DNA from 2 places in the Coprobacillus cateniformis genome. Region 2 is predicted to be linked to the other one. Evidence: a T-box and tRNA genes for the amino acid it is inferred to sense, from the RefSeq annotation. Region 2 holds a T-box; the other holds one or more tRNA genes.
What was found. The T-box of region 2 lies ahead of metG (methionine--tRNA ligase). A T-box ahead of a tRNA ligase gene usually reads a tRNA of that ligase, here a tRNA-Met.
Positions count from the first base shown of each region.

Region 1 (10,359 bases), 1.5 Mb from region 2:
TATCCTTTGAATTCTTTTATCGTCTTAACCAATTTACCTTTCAGATAACTCCCACTCACTATAATTGACTCATCAATAATAAATCATAGATGAGGATACTGTTGATTTTGTGAATAAAAGAAAGGACAAAGCAAAGTCATATTTAAAATATATCTATTTGATCCTTGAAAATATCTACACTAACTGGCACTGCTATACTCTTGCTATATAAAAAAACTGTTCATTCTTTTTGAACAGTTTTTAGGACCGCTATTTTTTAACTCTCATTGATAACTGTTTGTTTTAATTGACCATTATCTTTATATTTTCTACCAATGATAGTCATAACAATCTGGATAAGACTTAATCCCAACATAATAATTGTATATTGATCAGTTAATTTCATTGGCAAGAAGATATTTTCTGTTACAACAAAGATAACAATAGATACTACTGCAATAATTATAGCTACTACTTTTGTCCATCTTCTTCTTGTTCTCATATCTTCATCTTCTTTGTTTCTTTTTGATAACAACAAAGCAATTGCTAGAATAAGACTTAACATGACTGCTATTAAATTAAGAACTGCCCATTGCTTTTCAACTGCTCCATGAGACTTTGGTGTCTGCTGATCTGTGATTTGAGCAATTTCTTCTTGTTCTGTATCATTTTGGTTATTACTTACCTCTCCACCTATTAATGATGTTTGCTGATTTGTATCTCCTGTAACAATCATTCTATCTGGTGGAGTTGGGAGCGTTGGTGCAGGAACAGTTATCTCTGGCAACTCAGTTGGTGGCTGTGTTGGTGGTATGACATCACTAGGATCATCTGCTGGTGGGATAACTGTTTGTCCAATTTGACGATATTGTGCAGTTACTATCTCATCGTTTTGAATGTTCTGATACGTTCCCTTCCAGCCTGTAAATTCATATCCTTCTATAGTTGGTACATCTGGCAAAGTTGCATCTTGACCATATTCTACCACTTGTCTGCTGATAGTATTGCCTTTTTGATCCTGAAATTCCACTGTATATGTATTGATTTTATATTGAGCTGTAATATCTAGAGAAGCTGTAATATTTGTCATATCCTTATCCCAGCCAGTAAAGTGCATTCCTGTTACTTGAGGAGCCTCTGGGGCTCTTGCAAAATCTCCATATTTTACTGTTTCACTCTTAATAACCTGACCATCTTTATCTAAGAACCTTACCTGATATTGTTCTCTTACATATTCAACTTTCATAACATTCTCATCCTTACCAATTGTGAGAGCTGGAGCAGAAAGTAATTTAAATCCTTCCTTATTCTTATCCACAAATTCCGTAATGATGTCATTGAGGTAGCCGCTGCCATTCTCATTTTTATCTATATCAAGTACTCCGTCATAATAATATTGAATAACATATGGATACTCTATTCTATCATAGTAGAAAGATATGACTTGCTGGTCTTGAACAATTTCTATATTCTTATCAGATTTCTCATTATTATATTTATAACCATCATATACGTTTTTCTGTTGGTCAGTAGCATTTATGACCGTTCCTTTAAAAGCAGATTTATTCTCACTTTGAATCAATTTATATCCCTTTATATCTTCCTGATAATATTTAATAGTGTATTGATATGATGGTACAGATTCAAAAATAGCATAATAGACAGAATCATAAATGACACTATCATTGACATTGAAGTCTCTTCCATTTCCATCCATACGTGTATTCCATTTAATAAATCTGTATCCTTCACGAATTGGAGTCTCTGGCATTGTTGCCTTTCCCTCATATTTAATATTTTGAACTGATAGAGTTTCATTACCATTCATAAATGTAACTGTCTTTATATCTCTATCATAATATAAGTTCAGTTCATCATCTTGACCAGCAACAATAGATTTGTCAGACTTCTCAGCATTAAAGATAAAGCCAGTTAATCCAGTTTTTATCATTGACTCAGCTAATATCAGTTGATTATTAGATGCCTGATTCTTTTTTGATTCATAGTTTTTATACTCACCATTCAACTGTTCTGTATAATGATTAACTGTGTACACTTTCTTTTCACTGTTCTTTACATACTTTGCATAGACATTCAAGTCTTCCTTAATAATGGAATCCTTTTCAAATCTATATCCCTGTTCATCATACCACCCCATAAAAGTATATCCTTCTTTTTGAGCAGGATCTTTAGCCTCATATCCAAGGTTATATGGAAAACGAACTGGCTTTGAATCTACTTGTTCATATGTATGATCTTGCGAACTTCTCCAGTCCATAAAATTGACAGTATTATCCATATAAGCACCAAAAATGATATCACAAGAATTTTTCCCCTTATAATCAACTTTTTTCATACCTACTGAAAGATAGAGCTGGATTCCATCGCTAGTTGTAAAATGAGTTGTTCCCCAAACATAAGAATCCTGAGCAAGATTGACATAGGTTTCTTCTTTGACAAGAATACGCTGCTCCAAATCTATTCTCTCACCATCCCAGTTAATATAGTTTTCTTGGTCATCTGTCAAGTAATAATTCACATGGACAGTCTTATCATTTGTTATGGCATTTGCTGGAATAATAGAAGCAGTACATATCATTGAAGCAATGGCTATTATAACTATAACAATTTCCTTTAATTTCCTCATCGTGTCACTATCCTCCAATCTTTATTGTCAGTTAGATTATAGTCACTCATGGTTATATTTTGGTTATATTTGTCATTTTTTGTAATCTTTATGATAAAAGTTCTACTTATTAACCAAGTAGAACTCTTTATCATGAAACCATTGCTTCTTCAATGCTATAATGTAAACGATATTTATTTTGATCACACTTTTTATAAAATTGTGAAGTAATTCTTTGGGCTATCAAATACACATTATCCACTTCTTTACAATTGACAAGTATGACCATTTGTGAATTATTCACTTTTGAAACGATATCACTACTTCTTAAAGAGGTCATGATAATAGTTTTTAATTTATTTAATACATAAATTTGTTTGTCACTTGACTCCTTGGTTTCAATTTTAAATAAAGCAATAAAGTACCTCTTTCTTTCTCTAGCTGCCCCTCGTAACGAAATTTCATATATATTCTTGAAAAGATCATATGAACAATAAAAGGCCTCATCGCGATTATGAGCTTTGTTATCAAGGTTCTCATGGAACTCTGATATACCTACAACATCACTATTTAGTTCATCATTTTGGTTAATACCATATAAATCATTAAAACGTGAAGAAAGACCAAAACCCAAGGCTTTATAAAAATTCTCATCAACCTTATTGTAATATTGCCGAACCTCATGATAATCTTTTGTACCTATAAGTCCATACATATAAAAATAATGTAGTTCCTCTACAAACGGTTCTAAAAGAATAGCACTATATGCAATTCTTTTTATATCCTGATACTTATGCTGCTGTAATAAACATTCACATCCCTTTGAAATCATTTCTATAAAAGCATTTCGATAATACTCCTGTTGTTGTATAATCCATAACAATTGGGAGGAAGTCGTATAAAGATGTCCTTGATAAATACTTAAAACTTGCTGCACATACTCTAATTCATTCTCTTTATAAGTTTGTCCCTCTATTTGAGAATAAAGATTATCAAAATGCATAAAATCACAATCATATGTATAATCCGGATTCATACGATATCCGTTTTTCGTCGTTATAATTAATTCCAGTTTATGCAATCCAGGAATTTTCTTCAATTCGTTTCGCAAACGAAAAACTGTAAATTTCATAGCACTATTAGGATTTTCACTTTCTGACCATAGTATATCCATTAGGAATTCTTTACTGACCTCTACTTGGTTTTGCAACAAAAGAATTTCCAGCAGGTTCACTAATTGTTTCCCAAAATACTGATTAACTACTATTTTTTCATTATAGCATTCAATGACAAAGCAACCAAACATCCTTATTTTTAATATAATATTATCCACTTTCTCACTCTTCTCTATAGAACACACGTTACCATGATAATACTTTTAACCAAGTGAATTACCTTAAAGATCCCTAGTCAATAAAAAAACATCTTATTATTTAGTATAATAAGTATTTTATAAGAAAGTCATTTATGTATTTCACTCTCTTTTAAATGCTTATCTGCTATACAATTCTTTATTATGTAAATTGTCAATTCTATCTTGTTGATCTCTTTTGTTTATCCATAACAAATTAATTCAAGATAAGCCAAACAAGATGTTAAAACTTTTGATGATATTAAAAATCATAAAGATAAAATCAATCACTTGTCACAGAGTAAACATAAATGATAATAACTCGTTTCTATGCATTAATTATATCACACTCACTTATACAGTACAATGAATATACAATTGCATTGAACATGACTTTTTGGTTTCTAATTACAGACATTTAATAATCAAAACAGATATACTTTCAATTAATATAATAATAATTCAAAGTATATCATTAATGAAGTTAAATATCTATGCACCATTAGAAACAATAATTTTTCTTTATACTTAAATACATTATCATTTCAAAACAAAAAAAGTATAATCAAGATTTTCCTATCGACTATACTTTCATATTTCTTATGGTGGACCCTGCAGGACTCGAACCTGCGACCAACCGGTTATGAGCCGGTAGCTCTAACCAACTGAGCTAAGGGTCCAAATAAAATAAAAAGTGGCATATTCACCACTTGTTAGCTTAATGGTAGCGGGGAAGGGATTCGAACCCCCGACCCACCGGGTATGAACCGATTGCTCTAGCCAACTGAGCTACCCCGCCATGTAGTGAATCGTTTGTAAAAAATAAATGGTGGTTCCGGCCGGAATCGAACCAGCGACACGAGGATTTTCAGTCCTCTGCTCTACCGACTGAGCTACGGAACCATAATGGCGGTCTGGACGGGACTCGAACCCGCGACCTCCGCCGTGACAGGGCGGCATTCTAACCAACTGAACTACCAGACCAAAATGGTTGCGGGAGAAGGATTTGAACCAACGACCTTCGGGTTATGAGCCCGACGAGCTACCAGACTGCTCCATCCCGCGATGTTATAAAACTTATTTTTTAAAATGGCGGAGGTTGAGGGATTCGAACCCCCGCGGGACTTTCATCCCCTGTCGGTTTTCAAGACCGATCCCTTCAGCCGGACTTGGGTAAACCTCCGCAATAATATTAATGGTGGAGCTTAGCGGGATCGAACCGCTGACCTCCTGCGTGCAAGGCAGGCGCTCTCCCAGCTGAGCTAAAGCCCCATTAAATGGTCGGGAAGACAGGATTTGAACCTGCGACCCCCTGGTCCCAAACCAGGTGCACTACCAAGCTGTGCTACTTCCCGAATCTTCAATTTTAATTCTCAAATGGCGCGCTAGGCAGGAATCGAACCCACAACCTCTTGATCCGTAGTCAAGCACTCTATCCAGTTGAGCTACTAGCGCATCTCTTTAACAGCGCCATTCAATAATAACATCTTTGCTGTTAATTTGCAACACTTTTTTTCATTTTTTTCAACATTTCTTTTTTAGAAATGGTGCCCAGGGCCGGAGTCGAACCGGCACGGATTTTAAGGTCCGCAGGATTTTAAGTCCTGTGCGTCTACCAATTTCGCCACCTGGGCAGATGATGGAGGTTCCAGCCGGACTCGAACCGACGATGACAGAGTTGCAGTCTGTAGCCTTACCAACTTGGCTATGGAACCATTTTCCTGTTGCTCAAATAGTATATAATATTTTGTATCTGATTGCAATACTTTTTTTACAAAAAAAGTATGTTTCTTTACCCCAATACAAAAAACAAAGTTCTGATGAGGTTTTTTCAACAGAACTTTTTTTAAATTATTGTGCTTTCACTTTTGTCCAATAGTTACTATACATTTCTTTAACATCTTGGCTTTGATATGCAAAAACTTCATCATTTTTATCCATGCGAATAGCATATGCGCTATTTCCTTCAAAATCGCTTTCTGAAGCTTCTTTTGCTGCATTGACATTAGATGTTAAATATCCTACTTCCAATGTGTTATTCAAAGCATTCTCATCACTTATCATATAATTAATAAACTCCATAGCCAATTGTGTTTCTTGACAATCTTTACTAACAACAAAACCATCAAACCAAATATTTGTACCTTCATTTGGCATATAAAAGCCCATATCCTGATTTTCAGCCATAACCGAAGCAGCATCACCAGAGTACATAACTGCCATTGCTTTTTCACTATTTTTCATAGCATCAATTGTTTCATCAGTTGCATATGTTGGATTCATCGTTTTTCTTTGATCAATTAACCAATTATACGCTTTTTCAATCTCATCTTTATTAGTTGTATTCATAGAATATCCTAATGCTTTTAAAGCAACCATGAACGAATCTCTTTCTGAATCATACATATAAATATTACCTTTATATTTTGTATTTCTTAAAACTTCCCAACCCGCACTTAAATCACTTTCAGAAACCTTTGTCTTATCATAAACAATTCCAACATTCCCATAAAAGTAAGGAACCCAATAATCATTATTTTTATCAAAATTTTGATTCAAAACCGAATTATCCAAACTATCCTTATTTGTCATTACATTCCAATCAATTTTTTGTAAAAGGTCTTCTTTAATTAATCTTTCAATCATATATTCAGATGGAACCATAACATCATATTTATCTCCACCTAATAACTTAGTATACATTGTTTCATTAGAATCAAATGTTTCATAAATAACCTTACAATCAAATTCATTTTCAAAACCACTAATGACATCTCTATCAACATATTCTCCCCAGTTAAACACCTTCAATGTTTTAGAAGCACCTTGAGAACTCGAACCACAGCCCACTAAAGTTGATAAAGATAAAACAGAAGCTAAAGCAATTTTAACTAATTTTTTCATTTAATTTCTCCCCTTTTCTTTTTACAATCAAATACGGAACAAAAGTTCCAACCAATAAAACCAACAGAATGACAACAAGAACAATAGTAGATAATGCATAAATACTTGGATTCATACGTTTAGACATGTTGTAAATCACAATTGATATATTTTCAACACCATTACCACTCACAAAGTAAGAAATAATAAAATCATCAAAAGACATTGTAAATGCCAGTAAAGCTCCTGCAACAATTCCAGGTTTAATCTGAGGTAAAATAACCTTTGTTAGTGTTTGGAGTGGTGTGGCTCCTAAATCCATAGCAGCATCAGCTAAATTTTCATCTAATTGTTTCACCTTTGGATAAACATTCGTAATCACATAAGGTGTACAAAAAGCAATATGTGCTAGCAGCATCGTTAAATAGCCTTTCTCAATATTCAAGAAAGAAAAGAATATCATCAAGGAAATAGCTGTAACAATTTCAGGGTTCATAATTGGTAAATTATTAACCTGCATAATAGCTGTACGAACAACTTTCTTTGATTTCGTTAAAGCAATAGCAGTTACAGTTCCTAAAATAGTAGATATAACTGTTGCTAAAATAGCTATTGTAACCGACACAATAACAGCATCTAACAATTGACTGTTTCCAAACAGAGACTCATACCAGCGCATTGAAAAACCTTTAAAATTAGACAAAGATTTAGCGCTATTAAAAGAGAAAAACGCCATAATAATTAAAGGAAAATATAAAAACGCCAAGCACAGACTAATGCATAAAATTTTTACGGATTTTCTTTCTTTTCCCACTACGTTTACCTCCCTCATCTTTTTCATCTGAAACATTTGTACGTTTCTCTACTTTATAAATCAAAGCCATCAAAATAATGACGATGACCGCAAGAACCAGTGATACAGCACTTCCAAAATGCCAATTTCCAACTGTAATAAATTGCTGTTCAATAAAATTACCAATAAGTGAATACTGTCCTCCACCTAACATCTTTGGAATGACAAAAGCACTTATAGCTGGTAAAAAAACCATTGTAACACCTGTTAACACACCACTCAATGATAAACGAAACGTCACTTTAAAGAATGTTTGAATACGTGAGGCACCCAAATCCATAGATGCTTCTGTCAATGATTTATCCATATTTGTTAATGATGTATGAATTGGTAAAATCATAAATGGTAAAAAGTTATAAACCATCCCCATAACAACTGCAAAATCTGTATACATCATTTGCACAGGTCCTAACCCAATACTTTCTAAAACATTATTAATAATACCATTATTACTAAGAATACTCATCCATGCATAGGTTCTCATCAAAAGATTAATCCATGTTGGAATTGTAATCAATAAAATCAAAACTGTTTGTGTCCCTTCTTTACATTTAGAAATCATATATGCAATGGGATAACCTATTAAAAAACAAACAGCAGTCGTCAAGATACCTAGAATCAATGATCTCATCAAAACAGAAACAAAGATAGGATCTAAAAATTTAAAGAAGTTATCAAAGGTAAATTTAAAAGTTGTAATCTCTGTACCTTTAGCAGTTAATGCATAAAATGCGATTAACATCATTGGTACAATCGTTAAAACGAATAGCCAAAAACAATAAGGCGAAACCAATTTCTTATATTGTTTCATTAATATGTCCCCATTGTTTCCATAACATGAATATCTTCAGGCCAAAAATCAAGATTTACCTTTTTACCAACTTCACTCATATCAGTTGTATGCACCTTATACATACGTTCCTCTGTTTCTACCATGATTTCATAATGAACACCTTTAAAAACAATAGAAGAAACAACACCAGCGATTTTTCCTTGCCCTTCTTCAACAATATCTAAATCTTCTGGCCTTAAGACAATATCAACATCTTGTCCTTCATCAAATCCTTTATCAACACAAACAAATTGCTGATGATCAAATTCAACTAAGAAATCTTTAATAAATTTCCCTTCAACAATATTTGATTCACCAATAAATTGCGCAACAAATCTATTCTCAGGTTCATTATAAATATCTGTTGGCGTTCCAATCTGCTGAATATTTCCATCATTCATAACAACTATTGTATCTGACATTGTTAATGCTTCTTCTTGATCATGAGTTACATAGACAAATGTAATACCAACTTCCTTTTGAATATTTTTAAGTTCAATTTGCATAGCTTTTCTTAACTTTAAGTCCAATGCTCCTAAAGGTTCATCCAACAAAAGAACTTTTGGTTCATTAACAAGTGCTCTTGCAATTGCTACACGTTGTTGCTGGCCCCCTGAAAGTTGTGAAATATTTCTTTTTTCAAAACCTTCTAATCCAACAAGACTTAACATTCTCATCACTTTTTGTCTAACAATATCTTTATCCAATTTCTTAATTTTCAATCCAAAAGCTATGTTATCAAACACATTCATATGTGGAAACAAAGCATATTTTTGAAAGACTGTATTGACCTCTCTTTTATAAGGTGGCAATGTTGAAATATCAATACCATCAAACAAAACCTCTCCTGAGCTGGCTTCTTCAAAACCACCAACAATTCTTAATGTTGTTGTTTTTCCACATCCACTTGGACCAAGCAAAGTCATAAATTCGTTTTCATGAATATCCAAATGAATTCCCTTGAGAACAACTTGTCCATTAAATTCTTTTGTTAAATTATCAAGTTCAATTAATTTTTTCATATTATCCTCCTTAAAATAGTGGTGGTGTTGATACCCATATCACTTTTGCTTTAGAATCACCAGAATTCTCAAGATAGTGTGTTCTTTTTCCTGGCAAATAAAAAGTTTCTCCCTTTTTAACATTTAATGTCTTATCACCATAATGCAAAAGCACCTTCCCGCTTATCACATATCCAAATTCCTCACCATCATGTGGTTCCATTTCCATTGATGATTTCCCTTTCTCTATCTCAATTAAAATAGGTTCCATATCATTCTTTTGAGCATTTGGAACAATATAAGAAATTTCATAATCATCCTGTGTATTAACAAAATAGTCTTCTTTCTTAAAAACAATTTGTTCTTCTTGAGTTTCACTGAAAAAATCATGTAAGGTGGTTCCCAATGCCTCTAATATATCTTCCAAGGTCGTAATTGAAGGTGAAGTTAAATTTCGTTCAACCTGAGATAAAAAACCTTTCGTCAGTTCACTTCGATTCGCCAATTCTTCTAAGGTCAATTGATTGGCAATTCTCAATCTTTTTATCTTACTACCAATATTCATACTCTCACTCCCCTTTGTTTAGTCATATGAAACTTAATGTTTAAAATACAAAACATAATCATTATACAAAATATTATAAAAATTGCAATATATTTTTAAACAAAATGTTTAATATATTAAACTTAACTATAAAAAAATAACCTACCCCCAAGATAAGTTATTTCTCAAGTTTCTCTCTACGCAGCGAAGATTCCTGAAACATTCTTTTCAAACTTTCCTCATCATTGCCTTTAAGAGCATGTTTCAAACAGTCAAACTGTTCTTCAAAG
Region 1 is NZ_WSNW01000001.1:3,149,886-3,160,244, reverse strand. It holds gene GQF29_RS15610 (InlB B-repeat-containing protein) at 257-2,626, opposite strand; gene GQF29_RS15605 (BTAD domain-containing putative transcriptional regulator) at 2,757-3,938, opposite strand; tRNA gene GQF29_RS15600 (tRNA-Ile) at 4,560-4,636, opposite strand; tRNA gene GQF29_RS15595 (tRNA-Met) at 4,679-4,755, opposite strand; tRNA gene GQF29_RS15590 (tRNA-Phe) at 4,784-4,859, opposite strand; tRNA gene GQF29_RS15585 (tRNA-Asp) at 4,864-4,940, opposite strand; tRNA gene GQF29_RS15580 (tRNA-Met) at 4,945-5,021, opposite strand; tRNA gene GQF29_RS15575 (tRNA-Ser) at 5,047-5,139, opposite strand; tRNA gene GQF29_RS15570 (tRNA-Ala) at 5,153-5,228, opposite strand; tRNA gene GQF29_RS15565 (tRNA-Pro) at 5,235-5,311, opposite strand; tRNA gene GQF29_RS15560 (tRNA-Arg) at 5,335-5,411, opposite strand; tRNA gene GQF29_RS15555 (tRNA-Leu) at 5,502-5,590, opposite strand; tRNA gene GQF29_RS15550 (tRNA-Cys) at 5,597-5,671, opposite strand; gene GQF29_RS18440 (ABC transporter substrate-binding protein) at 5,808-6,860, opposite strand; gene GQF29_RS18435 (ABC transporter permease) at 6,844-7,518, opposite strand; gene GQF29_RS15540 (ABC transporter permease) at 7,613-8,503, opposite strand; gene potA (spermidine/putrescine ABC transporter ATP-binding protein) at 8,503-9,546, opposite strand; gene GQF29_RS15530 (helix-turn-helix domain-containing protein) at 9,557-10,090, opposite strand; gene GQF29_RS15525 (prephenate dehydrogenase) at 10,248-10,359, opposite strand, start outside.
Region 1: it has a tRNA-Met gene. The T-box ahead of metG (methionine--tRNA ligase) is inferred to sense a tRNA for this amino acid. The anticodon was not compared.

Region 2 (10,359 bases):
AGCTATTTTTTTAATAATCTTCAACATTTTTATGACCTCCTCCTAAATTAGATATTGCAGTTACAGCAAATGCATATGTTACAGTTAAACTCAGATTCGAATATTTTAATGTCCATAAGCTTATAACACAACCTAAACACATCATGACTTTATTGATTATTTTATATTTCTTAACTTGCGAAAGTAAGATATCAGGGTTTTGAGGAACTCTATAAATATATATAGGTATAATCATAACCCATAAATATAAATAACAATTCAATTGATACTTTAACAAAAGAATAAAAAGAATGTGAACAAGGAGTGTTAAAAACATACATCTTAACATTGTTTTAGCATGATACCCACCACCATAATATCTAACCCAATAAAATAGAACGAGAAAACATAATGTCCAAAGCAATTGATGAAATAATAATCCCATGATAATAACCATTACAAAAGCCGCTAAATTTGATATGATCAATTGCAATCCATAATTATATAAATCTTGTTCATTAGGTAAGATCTTATGTTTTTTGATGAGACTATCTATTATCATTTGTGATATTTTCTGTAACATAGCATCACCTTTCTTATCTTATCATTATAAATTTTATTTTTCCTTTTGATGTGACACAAACCCCCAAAATCTGCTACACATTCATAAAATTAGTTGTGAAAAGAAATATAAATATAACTAATAAAGGTATCTTCTGTTATCTGTTTTTTATATATTCCATTATATAGATTAACTTTTTCTTGAATAATTGTTAGACCTAGTCCTTGATGTTCTCCACCTTTATGGCTTACCCAATCGATATTGTGATTAACAATAGGGTTTTTGACCTGTATAATTAATTCATTGAGAGAATACTCGATATATATATTGATTTCTTTTTGATTTGTTTTTAATGTTTCTTCTATTGCATTATCAAGAAGATTAAATAATATTGAACAGAGGTCTGTGACTTTCATATGTCCATCTTCAATACTTTTTACAACACAGTGAAATTTAATTTGATCTTTATATTGAGCGTATTTTGTATTAATAATGGCATCTATATATGGATTTTGAGTATGAATGAGTTTGTCAATGGATTTTAATTCTTGAATAACTTCATTATATAATTGATGACTATGTTCAAGATTCAGATATTGAATAGTTTCCAATTTGTTTTTAATATCATGTTTAAATTTCTTTATTTCTTCTTGATTCTTTATGTGAAGATTAATATTTTGAAGAATCATATTATTCATTTGGTTTTTTGTTTTTTCTACTTCTTTTTCTCTATATATATTCATTGTTTGATGAAGTAAGATATGAAAACAGGTGTAAAGAATAATAATGAAAAAGAAGATAAGAAGAACATGACTGTCATCATAAACAATATATTGTGATAATAACATCACTATCAAGATGACAATAATAATGATAAGGTTGTAGAAACATATATATTGTTGAGGAAGATAAGCATTTTTTATATTGGTTATTTTGATAAGATATTTCATTATCAAAAATGATATCATAACGATTATGAATATAATTATGATTCTCATAAATCCTACTGCATAAAGATCAGAAAAATCGAGATGAAAAATATGTATACTCATTCTATTTATGATTAAAGATATAAACCCATACAAACAATAATAACTACTTATTACAAAACCAACCAATGCATAATTATATATAATATTCTTATATACTTGTATTTCAATATAGAGCAAAATTAGATTCAATAATATTCCTAAATATGGAATATCATATACTACTAATTGTCCTAAGAGGTGACCAATAAGATATGTTATTATAAAGTTTATAAATGATAGAAACACGATTCTGATAATAATTCTTTGACTATCTTTTTTAATTAACTGATAAAAGATATAACCAATAACCGTTTCATAAATCAAACAATATAAATACTCTAAAACCATATCCCTCCTCTTCTTTCTACGTATTCATCTATTAATCTATAATATCTATTGCTAGATATGGGCAAACACCTATGTTTCCCCTTTAAAAGGACTCCCTTATCTTTAGTTATTGATAGGATATGCTTCCAATTTATATATGTATTTTTGTTAATACCTAAAAATTCATATTGATAATGTTTCATAAAAGCAGATAAACTGACTCTTTTCATGATATATTTATTTGATTTTGTATAAAGCCAGATATCTCTTTTTTCATATTTTACATAAATAACCTCATTAACATCTAATAGCGTAATATTACTATTATAATTAATCTGAATAAAAGAATCTTTTAGGCGAGTATATATATCTTGAAATTGATTTTGAAAGAAAACTTCTATATTCTCTTTTAATACGAACTTATAAACATTATGGTCAATACAATCCGCCATTCTATCTGCGTGAGAAGTTATGTAAATAATGGGAGTATTATAAAAATGCTTATGAACAAATTCTATACCATCGGTTTCTCTTAGATCTATATCCATAAAGATAAGATGGAAATTGATTTTCTCTTTTTCTTTTAATAGTTTTTCACATGTTAAAAACTTGTATATCTCTATATCATTATAGTAGTCTGTCTTAAGCATTTGTGAACTGATTAATTGAAGAAAAGCCCATTCATCATCAACTATTGCAATATTAAACATTCATTATCTTCCTTAGCATATTGAATTTTAAGTGCTTCATTAATATGTTTTAATGCTTCTGGATCAAGGGATAGAAGATATTGATTTATAAAAGGATATTCTGCAAGTACAGATATTGAACTTTCATGAACATACATATTATATTTTTTAGTATCTTCTCCTATTATATAATTGATTGGCACGTGAAAGTATTGACTAATGATTTTTAATGTTTTTATATCTAATGAGTCTATATTTTTCTCTATTCTACTTACTGTTTGCTGAGACATACCTATCTTGTCTCCAAACTCCTCCTGTGTCAAACCACATTGTTCTCTTAACTCTTTTATTTTCGACATACTTATTCACCTCATATTTCATTATAAAGTAAACACATACATCAATTTACTCACATTTATTGTTTTCGTACTCATAAAATGAGTATTCACATATATTCGTCAACAAATTGTATCTAATTGATAATAATTAAGAGCTGTCCTGTATTCTACTAAAAACTGTATATCTTTTTATACCATAATCACTAAATTTTTCATTACTTATAATTTTTATAGAATTTATTAAGATGATCATAATGCTTCACCAAACACCTTTACACTTTTCATATCAGATAATTTAAATATAAAAACTATGTCTTCAATCACACCATATGATTATTACAAATCAAGAATGTAATTCAATACATAGTTTATACCTAAGCTAATTGTTTCCTTAACTTTACTTCTTTTTCTTTCCACCTTGTTTTAATTAATATATTTATTAAATAAATAACAAATAATTCTCCCATATACACCAATCCAAAAGAACTTTTCAAAAATAAGAAAATCTTTCCAATATATGGTATATGGTAAATGTATTCTCCAATAATATCACTTCTTTTGGTTTCATAATTATCAAAGAAATCTTTACCTTCAGCTTGTGTCCTATAATAAGTATTCCCATCATTACCTATCTGTGTTTCCCTAAAATAGTGAGTTAATAAAATATTTTCACCAAATCGATCAGCTTCAAATGTTACAATTGTATCTGGTTGAATTGTCTTTTCAACAGGTATGAGTTTTGTAAGAACAAGTGAGTAAGTCGGAATTTTCGGCTCCATACTATCTGACAAAACAGTATAAAGACGATAGCCTGTTACTTCTGCCACTTTATCAGGAAAGTATATGATGAGTGTAAAACAAAAAATAAGTTCAATTATAAATACTTTATGTATAATTTGAAGAAATGGTTTGAAATAACGCATGATATACCTCCTTTCATGAGTAAAAAAACCGTCATAAGACGGTTGATTTTATTATTGTAATGTTCCTTTCACAGAAACTTTTAAAGTTTCACCTGCTAAAGATGCATCTTTGACTGACACCTTAACATTATAAGTATTTGTTGCTTCAACTTTAGAATCAACATTTCCAGTCAAACCATTATCAGCACCATCTTGTGTAATTTCTATTGTAGCTTTTGATGAATCTATAGGTTGATCACTTGAATCAGTTAATATTGGTTGAAGTGTTAATGTACTGACTTTACTATTATTATCAACAACATTAAATTCAACTGTACTTGTGTATGATGGAAGTGTATCACCTAAAACTCTACTTTCTTCACTAAAAGTTGTTAATGTTCCTGCTTGTACTGTTACTGGTGTTCCAACAACCAAATTTGCTACATCAGATGTATCTTCTAATTGATCCCATGCTGCGAATGTTCCTGCTGAAGTTGCAACAATTGCTACTGCTGTCGCGAATGTTAAAATTGTACTCTTTTTCATATTATTTTTTCTCCTTTTTTATACAAATGATATTAGGAATGTTATTCCTTAATACATCTTAATTGTATTCCAAAAAAGTTAGATTGTATAATACTTAAATTGAAATGCCTAGTTATATCAATTTATACATAACTAAATATAATCATAGTTTTCATGCAAAATATCTAAAAATACTTGACCTGCATTTGATATTGTATCACGTTTTCGTTTAATAATAACAAAGTTCATTGTGATTCCACTATTCTCTATTTCGATACTCTTTATATGCGAATATTTTAATTCCTCCACCTGCCATTTATTCCCTAACATCAAGGCATCTGCATGATTTATCATATTGATTATAGCATGATAATTGCTCATTATAATACTTCTTTTGAACTCTGATAAGGCAAAGCCATCTATCGATAATGATAAATTTAAATTTGAGAAAAAGTCATATGGTAAGTGAATACGTGGATATTCAAAAAATTCTTTTATATTTACAATTTCTTTATGTGCAAGGGGATTATTTTCACTTATATGTACATATAAAGGACCACTTCCTAATATTTGTACTTCAATATCTTTAACTTCAGCCATCTTTTTAAAGATTGATAATTGGTAGTTATTCAAGATTGTAATTCCTATTTCAGATTTCATATCAATTACATTTTGAAGAACCTCTTCAGCAGTTGTCTCTAAAAACTTGATTTCTGTTTCAGCACTGCTTATACGTTTATAAAAATTCAAAATCATATCATCTTTTAAAAATAAAGAATCTACAGAAATAGATAACTGACTATAAATTTGTTCAGCATCTAATTCCTTTAATCTTTCAAGGACCTGAAATTGATTCAAAATAGATCTTGCATAATAATATAACATTTTCCCAGTCGGTGTAAGTGTCACACCTCTATTGTTTCTTATAATCAATGCTTTCCCCATATCTTCCTCTAAAGCATGGATAGAGCGACTTAAATTAGGCTGAGATATATATAATTTTTCTGCTGCTTTATTTATGCTTCCACAATCTACAACTTCTATAAACTGAAATAACTGTTCTTTTCTCATGATATCCTCCTACATTTCATTTTCATTTTATCATATTTATGAAATACACAAAATAAAATATTCTCTTTAAAAAGAAAAGCAGGCTCATGAAATGAACCTACTTTCTCATTATTTAATTTTTGTTCCATTAGGTAAGCTTTCAACAGATACAAGTTCTAATAACTTTTTCTTAGAACCAGCTAAAATCATTCCTTGTGATTCTACACCACGTAAAACTGCTGGTTTTAAATTAGATACAACAATAACTTTCTTACCAATCATATCTTCTGGACTATAGAAATCAGCAATTCCTGATACAATTTGTCTAACTTCTTTTCCAATGTTAATTTGAGAAATAAGTAATTTATCAGCATCTGGATGCTTTTCACATTTTTCAACTGTTCCAACAGTTAATTCTATTTTAGCAAAATCATCAATAGTAATTTGATTCTCATCTTCTTTTTGTTCTTGTTTTTTAGGTTGTAGTGCTTCTACTTTCTTTTCAACCTCTTTTGGATCTAATCTTGCAAATAATTGTTGTGGTTTATCAGTCACTTTATTTCCCACTGGATATAATCCAAAAGTACTTAAATCTTTGAAATCTCTTAGATCAGTATGAATTTGATCTAAAATTTTTGTAGAAGTTGATGGCATAAATGGTTCTAGTGCAATTGCTGCAAAACGAATAGCTTCTATCAAATTATAAAGAACAGTAGCTAAACGTTCTTGTTTGTCAGTTTCTTTAGCAAGAGCCCAAGGCATTGTATCATCAATATATTTATTTGTTCTTCTTAACAAAACAAAAATTTCGTCTAATGCTTTAGATGCTTTGAACTCATCCATTAAATCTTGTACTTTCTTTGGCATAGCTAAAGCAATTTGCTTTAACTCATCATCAACTTCTTCATATACTTCTGGATTTGTCACAACACCATCAAAATATTTATTTGTCATTGCAATTGTTCTATTAACCAAGTTTCCTAAAATATTAGCTAAATCAGAATTAATACGCTCTACTAATAGATCCCATGTAATACTTCCATCATTATCATAAGGAATTTCATGTAAAACATAATATCTTACGGCATCTACACCAAAGATTTGAACCAAATCATCAGCATAAATTACATTTCCTTTCGATTTAGACATTTTGCTTTCCCCTTGTAATAACCAAGGATGTCCGAACACCTGTTTAGGCAACGGAATGTCTAGTGCCATTAGCATAATTGGCCAATAAATTGTATGAAACCTTACAATATCCTTACCAATTAAATGTAAGTCAGCAGGCCAATATCTTTTATACAGTTCTCCATGATTTCCATCCACATCATAACCAAGACCAGTAATATAATTTGTCAATGCATCAATCCATACATAAACGACATGTTTAGGATCAAAATCAACTGGAATAGACCAAGTAAATGTTGTACGTGATACACATAAATCTTGTAAACCAGGTTTTAAGAAGTTATTCATCATTTCATTCTTTCTTGAAACAGGTTGAATAAACTCTGGATGATTTTCAATATGTTGAATTAAACGATCTGCATATTTAGATAACTTAAAGAAATAAGCTTCTTCCTTAGCATCATGAACAGGTCCCCCACAATCAGGACATTTGCCATCAACAAGTTGTGATTCTGTAAAAAACGATTCACATGCTGTACAATATTTACCCTCATAGTGTCCTAAATAAATATCACCTTGATCATATAATTTCTTAAATATCTTTTGGACTTGCTTAATATGATACTCATCTGTTGTTCTCATAAATTTATCATATGATGAATCCATTAAATCCCAAATATTTTTAACAACCGCTGCTTTTTCATCAACAAATTGTTTAGGAGGGATTCCTGCTTCTTGCGCTTTCAATTCAATCTTCTGGCCATGTTCATCAGTTCCAGTTTGAAAATAAACATTATATCCTTCTTGTCTTTTACTTCTTGCAATAGCATCTGCTAATATAATTTCATATGTATTCCCAATATGTGGTTTTCCTGAAGTATAAGTAATTGCTGTTGTTAAATAATAATCTTTTGGATTTTTCATGTTTGTTCTCTCCTTCCAAATAAAAAAACGCCCCTATAAAAGGACGTTAAATACGCGGTACCACCTTTTTTACACCGAAGTGTCTCTCATTACTTTAACGCAGTTAACGTTTATCTCTAACTATTCAAGATAACAGCTCCCAGACCATTCTCATAAAATTTCTGTCCTGATTTTCACCAACCATCAGTTCTCTAAAACATCCTTTTAATCTCTTCTGTTCTTTGCTTTTTCTATCTTTAACCTTAACAAATATCACTTTTATTGTCAATATCATCTCATATATTTTTAACGCTTTTTTATCTTTTAGACAATTTATTAATTCTATTCAAGATATAAATGAATACCTTCTATTGAGAAACTGTATTTATCTTTGTACTTTGTTTTATATGCTTCATAATTGAAGATTTCATCATCAAGTCTTGTTGATAAGTCCTCAATTCTTATGTACAAAATCTTATCTCCTTTCAATAAACATTTTAACCTTGTTTCATCACCACGTTGTGGCGACAATATGATATCACTTATTTCATTTTGCATAAGTGTAGGAACATCTTTGAATCCTTCAGCGAATTGTTTTAGTAATTTTTCCTCTTTAAATTCACTGACATAAGGTAATGATTTTAATAAACTTATTCTATCTTGATCAGTCGTTTTAATAATATTTCCAATATTATTAATTTCATATATATCTTTATTTATTTTTGCATATGCAATTGGCTGTGCTTCTTGCACTTCAATCTTTATATTCCCTACCCAGTCACATTGAACTGTAGCTTCTTTAATAGCCGGTAATAGTTTTATTTGCTTTTCTATTTTATGAGTATTCATAAACATATAGTATGATGATTGACTGATTGTAATATGTTCAAGTATTTCTTCTTTCTCAGTAAGAGAATTACCACTTATATGTATAGATTTTACTTTTGAATAATCACTTATTAAATAAAATGCAAGTATGATCAAAAGACATAATACTAATAAGATTTTGACTTTTCTTTTCAGTTTCTTTTTCTTTCTTTGTTTTAATGTTTTACGAACTGGATTTTCGTCATATTCATGATATACTGCATTCATTCTTGTTTCACCCTTTCCTGTTGTTTTATTCTAACACAAATCGTTTTGAAAGACTATGCGAATTACGCTATAATGAAAATAACTATTAATAGGAGGAATATTATGGATATTACACAGTTAGTTGATTCCCAACGTCAATATTTTATGACACATGATACGAAAAATATTCAAATGCGTATAAAAACAATTCAGAACATAAAACAATGGATAACTCAAAATGAAGATAAGATTATAATAGCTTTAAAGAAAGACCTCAATAAGCATGCTACTGAATCTTATATGGCTGAAATTGGATTGGTTTTAAGTGAAATAAATTATCAATTAAAACATATAAAAAGATGGTCGAAAAATAAAAAAGTATGGACTCCCTTGGCTCAGTTTTATGGAGTTAGTTATGAAACTTATGAACCTTATGGCGTTACACTTGTTATGAGTCCCTGGAATTATCCTTTTATGTTATCAATCGAACCTGCTATTGGTGCTATTGCAGCTGGAAACACTGTTATTATTAAACCAAGCGCCTATGCACCTCATGTCTCTCATATTATTAAACAAATGATTCATGAAACTTGTCATGAGAAATATGTAGCTGTTGTTGAGGGTGGTCGAGAAGAAAATATAGCATTACTTGAGCAACGTTTTGATTATATCTTTTTTACTGGAAGTGTTGAAGTTGGTAAACAAGTGATGGCTAAAGCTAGTCGCTATTTAACTCCAGTGACATTGGAACTTGGTGGAAAGAGTCCTTGTATTGTTGATGATGCTCATAGTTTAAAATTAGCTGCCAAGAGAATTGCCTTTGGTAAGTTTTTAAATGCTGGACAAACATGTGTCGCGCCAGATTATTTGTTAGTGAGAGAGAACTTAAAAAAGCCGTTTATAGACTATATAAAACAATATATTTTAGAATTCTTTGGTGATAACCCACTTGAAAATGATCAACTTGTTAAGATTATTAACCAAAAACATTTTGAAAGACTCACCCACCTTCTTGAAAATCAAGATATTATTATTGGAGGAAAAGGAAATCTACAAACTTTGAAGATTGAACCTACACTTGTTGATCATATTGATAGTGATAATCCCTTAATGAAAGAAGAAATCTTTGGACCAATTCTTCCTATTATCACATATCATTCAATTGATGAAGTCATAGATTTCATCAACAAAAGAGAAAGACCTCTTGCCTTCTATATATTCTCAAGTCATAAAGATGTTCAAAACAAACTTTTAAACTCTTGTAGTTTTGGAGGTGGATGTATTAATGATACCATTATCCATCTTGCAACAAGCCAACTTGGATTTGGTGGTGTTGGACATAGTGGCATGGGTTCATATCATGGCAAAAAGAGTTTTGAAACCTTCTCTCATACGAGAAGTCTTGTTAAGAAAGCAACATGGATTGATCTCCCATTTAGATATTACCCTTATACGACATTTAAAGAAAAAATGATTCGTCTATTTGAAAAGTAAACGAAACCTTAAAAGCAGTTCAAAAATCTCTCAAATTGAACTGCTTTTTATATTAACTTACTTATTTAATTATTCACTTTATGATGTGGTGCATAGCTATTATCATCTATACCTTTAAAGGTATAACCTAACCCTTGATAATATTCAATAATCTTTGGTAAAGCCTGCACTGTTGTTGATTTTGCCTTTGTATCATGAGCAAGAATCATAATATTATGAGCATGACTTGATGTTGCTTCTTTGACCAATTTATGAACTGCAATATTGTTTCCATTGGCATCCCCTGTACTTGCATTCCAGTCATAATATTGATATCCTCTGTTTTGCACTTCTGACACAAGAACACTCATAATACCT
Region 2 is NZ_WSNW01000001.1:1,691,085-1,701,443, reverse strand. It holds gene GQF29_RS08610 (accessory gene regulator B family protein) at 11-562, opposite strand; gene GQF29_RS08605 (sensor histidine kinase) at 652-1,920, opposite strand; gene GQF29_RS08600 (LytR/AlgR family response regulator transcription factor) at 1,911-2,609, opposite strand; gene GQF29_RS08595 (helix-turn-helix domain-containing protein) at 2,591-2,947, opposite strand; gene GQF29_RS08590 (S24/S26 family peptidase) at 3,301-3,849, opposite strand; gene GQF29_RS08585 (hypothetical protein) at 3,901-4,374, opposite strand; gene GQF29_RS08580 (LysR family transcriptional regulator) at 4,507-5,424, opposite strand; gene metG (methionine--tRNA ligase) at 5,533-7,455, opposite strand; T-box leader at 7,492-7,686, opposite strand; gene GQF29_RS08570 (cell division protein FtsQ/DivIB) at 7,777-8,529, opposite strand; gene GQF29_RS08565 (aldehyde dehydrogenase) at 8,602-10,002, shown strand; gene GQF29_RS08560 (polysaccharide deacetylase family protein) at 10,068-10,359, opposite strand, start outside.